3 regions of the Micromonospora sp. WMMA2032 genome follow, and region 3 is predicted to be linked to each of the others. Evidence: riboswitches for the same ligand, from Rfam matches in the RefSeq annotation. Region 3 holds a riboswitch; each other region holds the start of a gene.

Region 1 (5,312 bases), 1.6 Mb from region 3:
TCACCGAGGCGTACCGGTCGCTGGACGCCGACGGGCCGACCGTCGCCGACGTCGCGCTGCTGGACGAGCTGGACGCGTTGCTCGGCACTCCGGTGCGGCGGGCGAAGCCGAAGCGGGACCCCTACCAGCTGGCCGGCGGCGTCCGCGAGCTGAGCACGCACGCCGACCGGCAGCGCGCCGCCCGGGCGGCGGCCCGGGAGCGTCCGGTGGACTACCGCGACTACGCCCACGTGGTGGTGGACGAGTCGCAGGACGTCTCGCCGATGCAGTGGCGGATGATCGGGCGCCGGGGCCGGCTGGCGTCCTGGACGGTGGTCGGCGACCCGGCGCAGACCGCCTGGACCGGCGACCCGCAGGAGCTGGACCGGGCCCGCGACCAGGCGCTGGGCCGGCGTAAGCGGCACCGCTACGAGCTGACCACCAACTACCGCAACTCGGCGGAGATCTTCGCGGTGGCGGCGGCGGAGATCCGCCGGCTGTATCCGGACCTGACGCTGCCCGACGCGGTGCGTTCCACCGGCGTGCCGCCGGTCGAGCGTACGGTGCCCGCCGCCGAGCTGCCGGCGAGCACCGTCGAGGCGGCCCGGGTCCTGCTGGGCGAGGTGGAGGGCACCGTCGGCGTGATCACGCCGGTGCCGCGCCGGGACGAGGTGGCCGGCTGGCTGGACGGCCTCGGCGCCGGCCGGCTCCAGGTCGTGACCAGCCTGCAGGCCAAGGGCATGGAGTACGACGGCGTGGTGCTGGTCGCGCCGAGCGAGATCCGGGCCGACCCCGGCTCGGGGGTGCGCACGCTCTACGTCGCGTTGTCCCGGGCCACCCAGCGCCTCACCACGCTCGACCCGACCGGGTGATCCACCCTCACTTGCACACATAGCGATGTGAACATACATTGGGCCTGGCCGGGGTGCGGGAGGGAAGGGTGTGTGCGTGGGCGCAGGTCATGACCACAGCGGTGCGGTGACCAACGCGGCGCACCGCCACCGGGGCCGGCTCTGGGCGGCGTTCGCGCTGCTCACCGCCCTCATGCTGGTCGAGGCGGTGGCCGCCTTCGCGACCGGTTCGCTCGCGCTGCTCTCCGACGCCGGGCACATGTTCACCGACGTGCTCGGCATCGGCATGGCGCTGGCCGCGATCACCGCCACCCGGCGCGCCACCACCGATCCGCAGCGCACGTTCGGCCTCTACCGGCTGGAGGTCCTCGCGGCGCTGGCGAACGCGGTGCTGCTCGGCGCGGTCGCGGTCTACGTCCTGGTCGAGGCGGTACGCCGGTTCGGCGACCCGCCGGAGGTGCTGGCCGGCCCGATGCTCGTGGTGGCGGTGCTCGGCCTGCTCGCCAACGTCGGCGCCTTCGCGCTGCTGCGCTCCGGGGCGCAGGAGAGCATCAACCTGCGCGGCGCGTACCTGGAGGTGCTCGGCGACCTGCTCGGCTCGCTCGGGGTGATCGGCGCCGCGCTGGTCATCGCGGTCACCGACTGGTGGTGGGCCGATCCGCTGGTGGCCGTGGCGATCGGTCTGTTCATCCTGCCCCGCACCTGGCGGCTCGGCCGGGCGGCGGTGCGCATCCTGGTGCAGGCCGCGCCGGAACACCTCCAGGTGACCGCGGTGCACGACCGACTGGCCGCCGTGCCGGGCGTTGCGGAGGTGCACGACCTGCACGTCTGGACGCTGACCTCGGGCATGGAGGTGGCCTCGGCGCACCTGACCACCGATCCCGGCGCCGAGGTCGCCACCGTGCTGGCCGCCGCCCGGGCCGCCCTGCACGAGGACTTCTCGATCGATCACGCCACGTTGCAGATCGAACCCGGAGCGTCGGCCGGAGCGTGCGGCCCGACCGAGTGGTAATTAGGGCAAACTTAAATCTCGGCCGCTATTGTGGCGTAATGCCGGCTTTGCCGGGATCACCGCTCCGGGCCACGGAGCCGACCCCGGGCAACGCCGGTAGGCTCGGTCGCGGCCACACCGCGGGGCGCCACCCCGGCGCCGGTGGAGCGGCCGTCGCCTAATCGCCCGCAGGGCGAGCCGGGGAACCACGTACGTGGGGTGCATCCGCGTCAGCGGTAGGGATCTTCCGTCCCGAACCCGTCAGCTAACCCGGTCGGCGGTTGACGGAAGGACATGTGAATGCCCCCAGTGGCACCTGTACGACGGACGGCCGCCCGGATGGCGGCCCTGCTCGTCGCGATGCTGACCCTCGGCGTCGTGACCGTGCCGGCCTCCCCCGCCGCGGCGACGTGGTCGGCCTCCCCGACCGGCCTGCGCGCCGCCCCCGGCGGTGACGACGAGGGCGGCACGCCGGAACTGCGCGCCCAGCTCGACGCGGCCAGCAAGGGCTGGCTGGAGGCCAAGGCCGCGCTGAGCCGGTCGGTGGCCCGGCAGAAGCAGCTCACCGAGCGACTCGACGCGGTCGGCGCCGAACTGGCCGTACGCGACGCCAAGGTCGGCGAGATCGCCGAGGTGGCCTACCGCACCGGCCGGATGGGCACCGCCGCGGCCCTGCTCGGCAGCAGCAGCCCGGAGGGCTTCATGGACCGGGCGGCCGCGCTGGAGCAGGTCGCCGCGCACGAGGACCGGACGCTGCGCGACCTCATCACCACCCGGGACGAGGCGACCCGGACCCGCGCCGCGCTCGACGGCGAGATCCGGGAGCAGCGCAAGCAGGTCACGGTGATGGCCAAGCGCAAGCAGCAAGCCGAGCGAGCGCTGGAGGTGGCGAACGACCGGCCGTCCGCCGGCAGCGGCGGCGTCCGGGGCACCTCGACGGCGAACGCGACGCCGGCCAAGCGCAACTCCGACGGCTCCTGGCCGGCGGAGTCGTGCAGCGTCAACGACCCGACGCCGGCCGACGGCTGCATCACCCCGCGCACCCTGCACGCGCTGCAACAGGCCAAGGCGGCCGGCTTCACCCGGTACGTCTCCTGCCACCGGCCCAGCGGGTCCGGCGAGCACCCGAAGGGACGCGCCTGCGACTTCGCCGCCCAGAAGGACGGCTTCGGCGGGGTGGCCAGCGGCGGCGACAAGACGTACGGCAACAACCTGGCCGCGTACTTCGTGCGCAACGCCGACCCGCTCGCCGTGCTCTACGTGATCTGGTTCAAGCAGATCTGGCTGCCCAGCAGCGGCTGGAAGTCGTACAGCGGCGGCAACGGCGACCCGTCCAGCGACCACACCAACCACGTGCACCTGTCGGTCTACTGAGCACTACGCTCCCCGACGTACCCCGGGTGTCGTCGCGCGGCCCACGACGCGGGCCGCGCGACGGCCGACGATCGGTGGCATGAGACGACTCTCCCCCGCCGGACGCAAGGCGCTGCTCACCGCGCACCTGGTCACCTCGCTCGGCTGGCTCGGCGCCGACCTGGGGCTGCTCGCGCTCGGCGTGGCCGGGCTGCGCGGCGCCGACCCGGAGGTCGTCTACCCCGCGGCGGCGTTGCTGGTCACCTGGCTGTTCGCGCCGCTGAGCGTCGCGGTCTGGCTGATCGGGGTGACCAGCGCGCTGCTCACCCCGTGGGGGCTGCTGCGGTGGCGGTGGGTGCTGGTGAAGTTCGTGCTCACCACCGTGATGCTCGGGCTGGTGCTGCTCCTGCTGACGCCCCGGGTCCGGCACCTCGGCGCGCTGGCCGGCGCGGCCGACGCGCACCTGCGGATCGACCTGGTGGTGCCGCCCGCCGTCTCCACCACGCTGCTGCTCGTGGCCACCGTGCTGTCCACCTGGAAGCCGTGGGGGCGGCTGCGCCCGCCCGCCCGCCGGCCGGTCCCGGCGGGGCGGGCCGGCTGAGTCAGGCCGGCCGGCCCTCCAGGGTCGCGCCCAGACGGGCCGCGAGGCCCAGGTGGGCGGCGCGGGCCTGGCGGAACGCGTAGCCGAACAGCGGGGCCGGCGCGGTGAGAGTGATCTCCACGTCGATCCGCACCACGCCGTCGGGCTCGTCGCGCAGCCGGGTGTGGTTGCGGACCGTCGTCGCCGGCTGCTGCCGGGCCACGGTGACCACCTCGTCCTCGGTGGCGACCAGCACGTCCGCCTGGTAGGTCACCGGGAAGTGCAGCGGGCCCAGCTCCAGCCGGTCGGTGATCGCATAGCTGGCCAGCGCTCCGGGCCGCGACGGCACCTGCCGGACCCGCACGATCAGCGGATGCAGCTCGCCCTGCCGGCTCAGGTCGCCGAGCAGGGCCACCGCGTCCGCCCGGGTGCACCGGGCCTGCACGGTGTAGCTGAAGCTGTCGCTGCTCTGCAACCGATCCCCCTCGCCGTCGTGGGTCGCGACGATCGTCCCGTACCGGAGCCGGGCTGGCAACGGGTCGAAGGTCCCCAGGCCGGAGGGGGGTCGAGGGCGGCGCTCAGGCGCCGGGCAGCACCTCGGGGGCGTCGTCGGCGAACCAGGGCTCGGGCGCGCCGAAGAGGCCGAGCAGACCGGTCACCCAGAGCTGCCGGTGCACGAACCGGCTCGGCTCGGTGACCACGAGCTTGACGCCGCTGACCTCGCACGTCTGGAAGCCGGCGACCATGGCGCTGATGCCGACGGAGTCGATGAACGTCACAAGCCGCATGTTGAGCTCGATCCGGGCGGGACGGGCCTTCGCGAGCACCTCGGCGATCGCTTCCCGCACCTCGTACGCGGTGTCGACGTCGATCTCCCCACGGGGCGCGATCTGGACGACACCACCCGGACGCACCGACTTCACGATCGACAGGCTCACGCGAGCACCTCCACTCGCCCGTACGGGCGCCTCATCAGTACGCGGGCCGCGACCGAGAGTATTCCTCCGACGGCCCCCGTCGCCACCCCCCGGGATGAGCAATTCGCGGAGTGGGCACACCTGGGCGAACCCAATCCGGACCTCCGGGTTCCAATTTCCCCTTCGACGCGGACCACGACCGGCCGAACGACCGGGCCGGACCGGCCGATCCGCCGACCCAGGGTAGCGGGCCCGCGCACCTCGCGCGGACACCCGGTCCCCGACACGTTCTCCACGGTTCGTCCGGTTCGCCCCGACGGCGGCCCGGGCCGCGGTCGGGACGGGTTTGGCGCGCACGCCGACGGGGCACAGCCCACGGGGAGTGAACCGTGACGCGCCGGATGAACACCGGAGTCCGAAGTGGCCGCCGGGCTTCGGCACCCGAGGAGGTAGAACGATGTTCGGATCCAGCCTGATGGACCGCCGCAGCAAGCCCGAGCGGGTCGCGGACCAGGCGTGGCAGCACCTGCTCTCCGCCGTCGGCTCCGCCGGTGACAGCGTGCGGGACGCCACCCGGGCGGCCCGTCGCAACTCCTCCGGCCTGGCCGACGACGCCACCGACCTGGTCGGCACCGCCGCCG
Region 2 (5,312 bases), 2.0 Mb from region 3:
GGGCCTCGGCACCCCGCTCCTCCCGGCGGGTAGGGTGCCCGGAATGACCAGTGCGCCGACCACCACCCGCGCTCCGCGCCTGCCGTCGCTGACCGGGTTGCGCTGGGTCGCCGCGCTGCTGGTCTTCGGCTTCCACGCGGGCACCATGCGGATCGTCGCCGAGCCGCATCTCAAGGCGGTGGTCGACAAGGCGTTCAGCCTGGGCCTGTCCGGGGTCGAGTTCTTCTTCATCCTCAGTGGATTCGTGCTGGTGTGGTCGTACCGCGACGGCGAGCCGGGGCGGACGTTCCTGTGGCGCCGGGTCGCCAAGATCTACCCGAACCACGTGGTCACCTTCCTGGCGGCGCTGGCCGTGGCGGCCTGGTTCGCCGACCCGGTGCCGCGGCTGGCCGCCCTCGGCAACCTCTTCCTGGTCCAGGCGTGGATCCCGTTCGGCGGCTACTTCTACAGCGTCAACAACGTGAGCTGGTCGCTCTCCTGCGAGTTGGCCTTCTACCTGTGCCTGCCGCTCGCGGTGCCGTGGCTGCGTCGGGCCCGTACCGGGGCGCTCCGGGTCGTGCTGGTCGCCGCGCCGCTGCTCATCCTCGCCCTGTGGCCCGGGCAGCAGCTGGTGCCCGAGGAGCAGCGGTGGTGGTTCACCCAGATCTTCCCGGTCACCCGGTCCTTCGAGTTCTGGATGGGCGCGGCCGCCGCCGAGCTGATGCGCCGCAACCGCTGGCGCGGCCCCGACCTGACCGTGGCCAGCCTGCTCTTCGTCGGCACCTGGGTGGTCGCCGCGTTCTGGGTCCGGGCCGAGTTCTGGGCGGCGCTGCTCGCGGTGGCGTACCTGCTGGTGATCACCGCGGCGGCGCAGGCCGACGTGCGGGGCCGGTGGACCCCCTGGCGATCCCGTCCGATGGTCTGGCTGGGCGAGGTCTCCTTCGCCTTCTACCTGGTCCACGTGCTGGTCATGGTGACCGTGCTGCGGCTCACCGGCGACTGGGGCACCGGACTGCCCGGGTGGCGGGGCCCGCTCGCGGTGCTCGGCTTCCTGCTGCTCAACCTGGCGCTCGCCGCCGCCCTGCACCGCTGGGTGGAGGTGCCGATGATGCGGCGTCTCGGCCCGCGCCGGCCCCGCCCCACGTCGGCCGCCGCCGCGCCGGCGCGGTCCGTGCCGGCGCCGAGGTCGCCCGCCGACGGCGGCACCCCCACCCCGATCGAGTACGCCGGGCGGCGCCGCCCCGACTGAGCGCGTCCACCCTGGTCGGTGGTGTCACGACACGCCGACCGAGAGTGCGCGGCGGTGGGATCGGCGGTAATTTGTACCCGTGCTTCCGATCGCGCTCACCTGTCCCGTGTGGTGGGTGGCGCGCTGGGCGGCACGCATGCTGGCCAGCCTGGCCGTGGTCGTCGCCTGCTCGCTCGGCGCCACGACGCTGCCCGCCGGGGTCGCCACGGCCGCCCCGGCGCCGGCCGGTCCGGCCGTCGGTCTGACGTCGCGTACCCCGACGGGCACGCCGGTCGCCGCGCGGCCGGAGCGTGTCGACGTCGCCGAGCGGCCGGCCCCCTCCACCGGCGTCCCGGAGCCCGCGCCCCGGCACGCGGTCGCGCGGCCCGGCCACCGGGAGCCGGTCCCGGCCGGTCGGCACCCGGCGCCGGTCGGCCCCCGGGCCCCGCCCGCCCGCTGACCACACGGGCCGTCCCCGGCCCGTCCCCGCACCCACCGAACCTCACCCCGCACCCGCCTCGGCGGCCCGGCGGCGCCCGTTCCGCGGCCGCGCCCCGCCCCGACCGGCGTGCGACCTTCCCGCCACGTCTTCTCCGTGAGGTGCCGACCATGTCGCAGACCGTTCTCCACCACTTCCTCACCGCCGTCCCCGAGGCCGCCGCGATCTGGTCGGCCCTGCTCGTGCTCGCCCTCGGCCTGCTCGCCGTGCTCGTCGCCCGTCCCGACCGCGACGGCGCGGCGGACCTCGAACCCGATCCGGTCGACGCGGAGGCGCTGCACCGGGCGGACCTTGCCCGCTACGCCGACGAGGTGGCGGTGGCCGCCACCGGAGCCGCCCAGACCGCCCGCCGACGACGCGAGCGGTGGCTGGCCGTCCAGGACGAGGCGAAGCGGGCCTGGGTGGCCTTCGACGAGGCGGAGGCGGCCGCCCGCCGCCTGGCCGGCGCCGCCGCGCTGCCCGCGCCGCGCACGCCACACACCCCGTCCGAGTACGCGGCGCGGGAGCGCTGGCTGCACCACGCCGCCATGGCGGCGCACTGGCGGGGTGACCTGACCGCCCGGCAGCTCGCGGACGTGCTGGCCCACCGCAACGGGTGGGACCCGCGTCGCCATCCGGCCGAGCAGGAGATCGTGCTGGCCCGGACGATCCGTGACGGCCGACGGGCGGCCTGGGAGGCGGCCGCCGAGCGGGAGCGACAGGCCTGGCGGGACGCGGAACTGGCCGCCGACGCGGCGCGGACGCTGGCCGCCGAGACCTACGCGGCGGCCGCTGCGGTGCGGCCGTCGCCCGCCCCCCGCGCTGCGTCGGCCACCCGCGTCCGGGTGCCCACCGTCGTGCGCGGCGCCCGCTGGCGGCCGGCCCGGGTCGGCTGAGTGGCGGTCTCCGCCGAATCGTTACCCGAATGCGGTGAGCCCGCTCACGTGCGGCCCGGAAACGGGCGCTCGGCGCACAACCGGTCAGCCGACCCGACAATTGCGGGGCGTCGGCCGGTCGAATGCCCGCTTTTCGCCTTCAGATGTCGGCTCGAACCCTTGTCCCCATTGAGTGAAGTCAGTAACCGGCTGTTCCGATATCCGTAGTCGCGGACGACGTTTCCGCAGGTGGGAGCGCTTGGCTTGAGGCGTACCCACCGGTAGTGTCGGCGCGTCCGGTGCGGTTTCCGATCGCAGACGGCGACGCCGCACCGACCCGCCTAATCGTGCATACGAACCGGGGACCCACAGCAACACCGGGGTGAATCCGCGAGCCACGGCCCGCGGTAGGGCGTACTTCCCGCCCGAATCCGTCAGCTAACCCGGTCGGCGGCCACGGAAGGAGTTCCATTCCTCGTGCGAACCACCCCCCGATCGTCCCCCCACCTCCACGGCCCGGTGGTGCCGGCGCTCGCCTGACGGCGACGCCCACCCGATCCCCCGTGTGCGCCCGGCTGTCCGGGCGCTCCGTCCCGCGGCCGTCCCGCCCCGTCGAACGCGCGTGAGGTCCTCCGCGCGTGGGGCCGGCGTGTGCCGCTCACGCCCTGGAGGAACCCGTGAAGCACCACCTGAAGCGTCAGCTGCGGCGTCTCGCCACCGAGCGCCCGTACCAGATCATCGCCGGTTCGGCCGCCGCCCTCGTGTTGGCCGGCGGCACCGGTGTCGCCCTCGCCGCCACCGACGACACCCCGTCCCGGTCGGAGAACACCGTCGCGGTCGCCGAACTCGGCTCCCGCCTCGGCGAGGCCGCCAGCCGCGGCGAGGCCCGCATCGCCGTCCCGTCGCCGAGCGCCTCGCCCAGCGCCGCACCCACCGCCTCGCCCTCGGCGAAGCCGGCGGCCAAGGCCACCACTGACCCGGACACCAAGCCGAAGCCCAAGCCGAAGCCGCCGGCGAGCAAGGTGCTCGACTACGACTACCAGGCGCAGACCACCTACTACTACTGCGGCCCGGCCGCGGTGCGCAACGCGCTCAGCGCCACCGGCATCGAGCGGAGCCAGGACACGCTCGCCCTCGCCCTCGGCACCACCGAGATGGGCACCAACTCGGCCGAGGACACCACCCGTGTGCTCAACCAGCAGGTCAAGGGCAACCCGTACCGGACCCGCATGATCCCGGGCGCGGCCACCCCGGCCCAGATGGACCGGCTTCAGGCCGACGTGGTCACGGCGGTCAGCAACGGCCGCGCGGTCGTCGCCAACGTCGCCGGCGACGCCACCGACACCAACGGCGGCTGGCACTCGTTCCCGGGCGGCCACTACATCGCGGTGGTCGGCTACAAGAACGACGGCCGGACCGTCCGGATCGCCGACTCGGCCGACCCGTCGCTGCCCTCGTACTGGGTCACCACCATCGACCTGGCGAACTGGATGGCGACGCGCGGCTACTCCGCCTGACGCCTCTCGCTACACGCGAAGGCCGGCACCCCGTGTTCGGGGTGCCGGCCTTCAGTCTTACTTGGTCCACAGTGCTGGGCCACGATGTCGGTGGCCTGCTTCTCCCACTGCGCGTACGCGTCGGGGTAGGCGGAGACCTGGACGGTCTGCGCGGCCTCGGTCAGCGGCATCTTCTCCCAGCCGTCGACCTGCTTCAGGCCCTTGAGGAACGCCAGGGTCGAGTACTCGGGGTCGGTGATCTGCTCCGGCGTGCCCCAACCACTCGACGGGCGCTGCTGGAACAGGCCCAGCGAGTCGTGGTCATTCTTGTCGCCGAGGTGCCCGAGGTTCTCCAGCTTCGACTCCTGCAGGGCGGTGGCGATCGAGATGACCGCGGCCCGCTCGGGCAGGCCGGCCTTCTTCGTCGCGGCGATGATCGCCTTGGCGTTGGCCAGCTGCTCGTCGTTCAGCGTGATGGTCGACTGCTCACCCTGCACGGACGCGACCGCGACGGGCTTGCCGGCGGCGGCATGGGCGGTGTCGGCGTGGGCGGCGACCGGACCGGCGAACACACCACCGGTGAAGGCCAGACCAGCAACACCCAGGATGCTCTTGCGCAGGATCGTGTTCATGAGGGGGCTCCATTCGGGGGTCAACACACCCGGGGGGGGTGTGGGCACCGTCAGGCGCTCAAGAAGTCTTGGGGGGGGACCCGGCACGCTCGTGGAGCCTGGGGGTCAGCTCACGGGGCCGGGGATGTCCGGTTGGCTCGCGGGGCGGGGGCCTCGTCGCGGCGCCGGGATGATGTGTAACGACCGGCGGCCTGCCGTCATTCCCCGGGGGCGGGGCGGCGGCTCAGGGGTTCGCTGCCTGCTCGGTCGTTCACCCGTCTACAGCGCCGCCGACCCACCGCCGATTCCGCGTCCAGGGTGCCGCCCACCACCACCGAACCGGACACCCCACCGCATCCCAGGCGCCCGGGTGAAAGCCCACGGGTGCATCCGGACACCCGCAGACACCCGTGACGTTCCACCCAGCGGCCGCCAGCCCCGTCGGTGGAACGTCATGGCTGCATCCCGGCCGCGGAGACACCCATGACGTTCCACCCAGCGCCCGCCAGCCCCGTCGGTGGAACGCCGTGGGTGTATCCCGGCCATGGAGACACCCATGGCGTCCCACCCAGCGCCCGCCAGCCCCGTCGGTGGAACGTCATGGGTGCATCCCGGTCCGGTAGACACCCACCCCGTTCCACCCAC
Region 3 (5,312 bases):
GGTGTACCAGGTGCCCTGACCGGCGAAGCCCTCGTGCTCCAGGCCGATGGACTTGGCGTTGACGTACCAGTTGCCGGCGTGCCAGCCGACGTCCTTGGCCTTGATGTGCTGGGCGACGTAGCCGTCCACCGAGCGCAGCGTGTAGTGCCAGCCCAGGTAGTCGGCCCGCTTGACCAGGTCGACGCTGGGGCCGAAGTAGCCCTCGGTGTCGTGGATGACGATGTATTCGATCTTCTGCTGCTTCGGCCGGTTGCCCAGGTCGTGGTTGCCGTAGTCGCCCGGGTCGGCGCTGAGCTGCTCGTACGGCGCGGGGATCCACTCACAGGCCAACCGGACCGGGCACTCCAGGCCGTCCGGCCGCTGCGCGTGGCGCAGGCCGAGCCGGGCCAGCCGGGACCGGTCCGGCCGGGCGGTGGTGGCGGCCAGCGTGACCCGCTGCCCGTCGTCGGTGGTCCGGGTCGCGCCCTGGCCGAGCTGGTCGTAGACCTCGTCGGCGAAGGCCGCCGCCGCGTCGGCGGTGTCCGCGCCGGAGTAGCGGGCCACCGCGCCGTACCAGGCCGCCGCGTCGGTGCCGGCGCCGACCGGCCCGCCCAGTGCCTTCTGGTAGGACGCGAGCAGCGCCGCGCCACCGCGGATGTTCGCCGCCGGGTCGGTGCGCAGCGTCTGCGCGTCGAGCCCGGTGAGCGTCGCGGCGGTGTCGATCGTCTGCAGCGAGGCGCGGGGCAGCGGGGTCTCCCGTGCCGGCGCGGCGGCGGTGGCCGGGTCGAGGGTGAGCGGGCGGGAGTCGTCGCCGCGCGGGTCCTCGTCCTCGTCGACGTGGGCGCTGCCCGGGGTGGCGAGGACGTGCGCCGCGTCGGTCAGGTGCATCGGGCCGTAGCCGCCGCTGGTGCTGGGCTGGCCCGGGTGGGTGTCCCAGCGGGACTCCAGATAGGAGACGCCGAGCAGCACGTTCTGCGGCACGCCGTACTCGGTGGCCGCGGCGGCGTACTGCTGCTGCCGGTCGGTGGCGGGTCCGGCCGTCTCCGGCGCGGCGGTCACCGGGCCGGTGACGGCCAGCGCGGTGGCGGTCGCCACGGCGGCGGCCAGCAGTATCCGTCCGCCCGACGGCGGGGTGGAGAGGTGCATCGAACCTCCTGGACAGGGATGGGGGTCACTGCGTCCCCACCCTCACTCCGCAGACCCGCGAGGGTCAATACCTTTCCAGCAGGTAATCCTTAATGAAAGAAAACTTCACCCAGGTGTCGGTACGGAGTGTCACGGCGTCCCGAGTTGCGGATCGATAACGACGGCTCCTACTCTGGTGAATCGTCGGCCGCCAGTCTCACCGTCCAACCCGGTCGGTGACGGTCCGACACCGCCGAGTCGCCCACGGGCGAGCCGGGGAACCAGGTACCTGGGGTGAATCCGCAGCGGAGCTGCGGTAGGGCGGCTCCCTTCCCGTCCGAATCCGTCAGCTAACCCGGTAGGCGGTCAGGAAGAAGGAGTACGGACGCCCGGTGGCACTCCATGCCCCGCGGCCGTCGTCGAGCCGGTCGATCGACCGGCACGTCGTCGCGCCGCGTTCCCGCTGGTCCCGCTTCACCACCGCCCTCGCCGCCCTGGTCGGCACCGCCGTCGTCCTGACCGGCGGCGCCACGGCGGCCCACGCCGAACCCTCGGTCGCCGAGATCGAGGCCCAGATCGACCGCGACTGGAACAAGCTCGAACCGGTCATCGAACAGGTCAACGCCGTACGCGAGCAGCTCGCGGTGCGGCGCAAGCAGGCCGACGCGCTCGGCCGGCAGATCGCCCCGCTGCAGGCCCGGGTGGACGCGGCGCTCGGCCAGGTCGGCGGGCTCGCCGCCGACGCGTACAAGGGCGACAACCTCTCCACCGTCAACGCCCTGCTGGGCAGCCGCTCGCCGGGCGACCTGGTCAGCGGCCTGGAGCTGCTCGACCGCTTCGCGCACCACCAGCAGGAGCAGGTGCGTGCCGTCGCCGAACTGCGCGACGAGCTGGCCGCCAAGAAGCGGCCGCTGGACCAGATGGTCGCCGACCTGAGCCGCACCGAGGCGCAGCTCGCGACGAAGAAGAAGCAGATCGACGGCGAGATCGCCCGACTGCAGAAGCTACGTCTAAAGGTCTACGGCAACGGCGGCGGCGGCCCGCTGCGCCCGGCGCCCTGCCCGTCCGGCTACCCCGGCGGCGCGGCCGGGGTCGCGGTCAAGTTCGCCTGCGCCCAGATCGGCAAGATCTACGTCTGGGGGGCCGCCGGCCCGGACCACTTCGACTGCTCCGGCCTGACCATGGCCGCCTGGGCCAAGGCCGGGGTCTCGCTGCCGCACAACGCCCGGCAGCAGCACGACGTGACGAAGCGGGTCAGCCGGTCCGAGCTGCGCGCCGGTGACCTGGTCTTCTACTACGGCGACCTGCACCACGTGGGGATGTACGTGGGCGACGGCTGGGTGGTGCACGCCTCCCAGTCCGGCAAGCCGATCACCATGAAGCGCGTCGACGACGGCGACATCAACAGCTACGGCCGCCCCGCCTGAGGTGTAAGGAAGGGCCCCCTCTTAACGCATTCTGCATAGGAGGGGGCCCCTCTTAACAAGCGGCGCTCGGCGTCAGCGGGTCGGCCAGGTGCGCCAGCTCTGCCAGGACCGGCTCGGCGTCGGGCCGCGCTGGCCCTGGTAACGCGATCCGTAGACGGCCGAGCCGTACGGGTGCTCGGCCGGCGAGGAGAGCCGGAAGATGCAGAGCTGACCGATCTTCATCCCCGGCCAGAGCGTGATCGGCAGGTTCGCCACGTTGGACAGCTCCAGCGTGACGTGGCCGGAGAAGCCCGGGTCGATGAAGCCGGCGGTGGAGTGGGTCAGCAGGCCGAGTCGGCCCAGACTGGACTTGCCCTCCAGCCGCCCGGCGAGCTGGTCGCCCAGCGAGATGACCTCCAGCGTGGAGGCGAGCACGAACTCGCCCGGGTGCAGCACGAAGGGCTGGCCCTCCGGCACCTCCACCATCGACGTCAGGTCGTCCTGCTGCACCGACGGGTCGATGTGGGTGTAGAGATGGTTGTTGAAGACCCGGAACAACCGGTCCAGGCGTACGTCGATGCTGGACGGCTGCACCAGCGTGGGCTCGAAGGGCTCCAGCGCGAGCGTGCCCGACTTGATCTCGGAGACCAGGTCGCGGTCGGAGAGCAGCATCGGAACACCATAGCGACCGGTACGGGTGACCTGCGTGTCGCACTACTTCTTCGTACACGTGTTCGATAGAATGTCCGCATGGCTTCCTGGTCCGAATTCGCCGCCGACGAGCCCCGCCTCGCCGACGAGATCCGCCTTCTGATGCAGCAGTACGGGCCGGGCTTCGGCTACCTCGCCACGGTCCGCGCCGACGGCGGCCCCCGGGTGCACCCGGTCTCCCCGGTGATCACCGCCGACGGGCTCTGGTGCTTCGTCATCGACTCCCCGAAGCGCCGCGACCTCGAGCGGGACGGCCGCTACGCGCTGCACTCCTTCCCGCCGGAGGAGAGCGACGACGAGGCCTACGTGGCGGGCCGGGCCCGTCCGGTGACCGATCCGGCCACGGTGGCCCGACTGGCCCGGGTCGCCCGGGCGGCGCCGCAGGGTGACTGGCGGCTGTTCGAGTTCACCGTCGACGTGGCGATGCTGACCCGGCGCGACCCGGTGGCCCAGCCGGGCGCCGGCCGGCCGCAGATGCGGGTCTGGCTCGACCCGCGGGGCGCCACGCCGGCACGCCGTGACCCGCTCGCCGCGGACGGCCGGCGCGGCCGGCACGGCTTCGACACCCGCCGCCCGGCTGCCTGAGCCGCCTGCCGAAACGACAGGTGCCGGCCCCGTCCGAGAACGGGACCGGCACCTGTCGTGTGGTGCGGGTGAGGTCAGGCAGCGCGGTAGGCGTTCCACGCGGTGAGCATGCGGCTCGCCTGGCCGGCGGTGAACTGGTACATGCAGGAGTCGTAGGTGTAGTCCATGAAGTTGGTGATCGGGTCCTTGCCGGCGGTGGAGCAGGTGTCCCGGCCCGTCGGGCACTGGTACGCCGGCGACGCCTCGGCCGGGGTGTCGGAGACGCTGTCACCCGAGCCGGAGCAGCCGCCCTGGAAGGTGTGGTAGAGGTTCAGCCAGTGGCCGACCTCGTGCGTACCGGTGTCGCCCTGGTTGTAGTTGGTCGCCGTGCCGCCGGGCAGCGACTCGCTGAGCACGACCACGCCGTCCATGCTGTCCAGCTTCCGCTTCGGGAAGGTCGCCCAGCCGAGCAGGCCGTCGCTCAGCTCGCCGAGGTAGATGTTGAGCGTGTTCTTGCCGCCCGTGCGCAGCGAGGTCTTCATCGAGCGCTCGGCCGAGGAGCCCTGCACGATCGGGTACCACGACGGGTTCGTCACCCGGTTGATCTTCGTGAGCTGGAACGCGAAGGCGGTTGCGGCGCCACCGGTCGAGCCCGCGTACGACTGGTTGAGCACGGTGATCTGCTGGTTGATCAGCGAGTCCGGGATGTTGCCGCCGGCCCGGGTGCTGTTCTCCTGGATCACGTGCACCACGACCGGGATGGTGACGGAGGCCAGCGGGGCGACGGTCGGGCCGGTCCGGAAGTTGGCCCGCTCGCGCTGCGCGGCGGCGAGGTCGGCCTCGCGCTCGCGCACCTGCTTGGCGGTCAGGTGGTTCGGGTCGAGCTTGGCATGGCCGCCCTTGGCGACGCGGGCGTCGGCGTGGGTGTCGGCCGGCTCGGCGCAGACGCCGGCCGGGGCGGCCGAGAAGGCCGAGGCAGCGGGGACGACGCCGACGGCGGCGGTGCTGAGCAGCAGCGCGAGGGTCGACGTCGCGACACCGGCGGTACGCCGGGTCAGCAGGTTGGGACGGGGTCCCATGGGCCCACCTCTTTCTGACGGCGTGGCAGGGGGTGTGTCACGCCGGGTCGGAAACGTGGAGCAGACGTTACATCCCATCGACGGATTTGAGAACGCCCATATGTTGCCGGCACGCAACATCCTTGATCCACTCCGGCGCGGTGGCGGGGCGGGGTGCCTGGGTGCACGGGAGTGGTGACCTCAGGTACAGTGGTGCCGCCTGCGGGTGTAGTTCAATGGCAGAACATCAGCTTCCCAAGCTGACAGTGCGGGTTCGATTCCCGTCACCCGCTCCAGCACGAAGGCCCTGGCCAGGACTCGCCTCCCGGCCAGGGTCTTCGACGTTCCACCGGCCATCAGCGCCCGTCCGGCCGCCACGGGCCACTGGCCACCGCCGTCATCAGCACGGCCCGCAGCAGTCAGTACGCCCTCGCGGCCGTCGTCTCCGAGACGCCGTTGCCGAGCAGCC

Evidence for each region. Region 3 has a riboswitch for cyclic di-AMP ahead of CO540_RS19365 (NlpC/P60 family protein). Riboswitches for the same ligand answer to the same signal wherever they lie in the genome.
Region 1: another riboswitch for cyclic di-AMP. It lies ahead of CO540_RS27060 (hypothetical protein); the one in region 3 lies ahead of CO540_RS19365 (NlpC/P60 family protein).
Region 2: another riboswitch for cyclic di-AMP. It lies ahead of CO540_RS09255 (C39 family peptidase); the one in region 3 lies ahead of CO540_RS19365 (NlpC/P60 family protein).

The regions. Positions count from the first base shown of each region.
Region 1 is NZ_CP024052.1:5,806,183-5,811,494, reverse strand. Features, by position in the region: gene CO540_RS27070 (AAA family ATPase) at 1-851, shown strand, start outside; gene CO540_RS27065 (cation diffusion facilitator family transporter) at 928-1,842, shown strand; cyclic di-AMP (ydaO/yuaA leader) riboswitch at 1,987-2,117, shown strand; gene CO540_RS27060 (hypothetical protein) at 2,122-3,195, shown strand; gene CO540_RS27055 (DUF2269 domain-containing protein) at 3,275-3,775, shown strand; gene CO540_RS27050 (SRPBCC family protein) at 3,777-4,289, opposite strand; gene CO540_RS27045 (STAS domain-containing protein) at 4,333-4,692, opposite strand; gene CO540_RS27040 (hypothetical protein) at 5,129-5,312, shown strand, end outside.
Region 2 is NZ_CP024052.1:2,144,503-2,149,814, reverse strand. Features, by position in the region: gene CO540_RS09270 (acyltransferase) at 44-1,228, shown strand; gene CO540_RS31190 (hypothetical protein) at 1,308-1,667, shown strand; gene CO540_RS09260 (hypothetical protein) at 1,817-2,581, shown strand; cyclic di-AMP (ydaO/yuaA leader) riboswitch at 2,889-3,028, shown strand; gene CO540_RS09255 (C39 family peptidase) at 3,238-4,077, shown strand; gene CO540_RS09250 (hypothetical protein) at 4,065-4,688, opposite strand.
Region 3 is NZ_CP024052.1:4,185,152-4,190,463, reverse strand. Features, by position in the region: gene CO540_RS19370 (N-acetylmuramoyl-L-alanine amidase) at 1-1,125, opposite strand, end outside; cyclic di-AMP (ydaO/yuaA leader) riboswitch at 1,346-1,483, shown strand; gene CO540_RS19365 (NlpC/P60 family protein) at 1,497-2,531, shown strand; gene dcd (dCTP deaminase) at 2,604-3,182, opposite strand; gene CO540_RS19355 (pyridoxamine 5'-phosphate oxidase family protein) at 3,261-3,806, shown strand; gene CO540_RS19350 (zinc metalloprotease) at 3,881-4,864, opposite strand; tRNA gene CO540_RS19345 (tRNA-Gly) at 5,066-5,139, shown strand.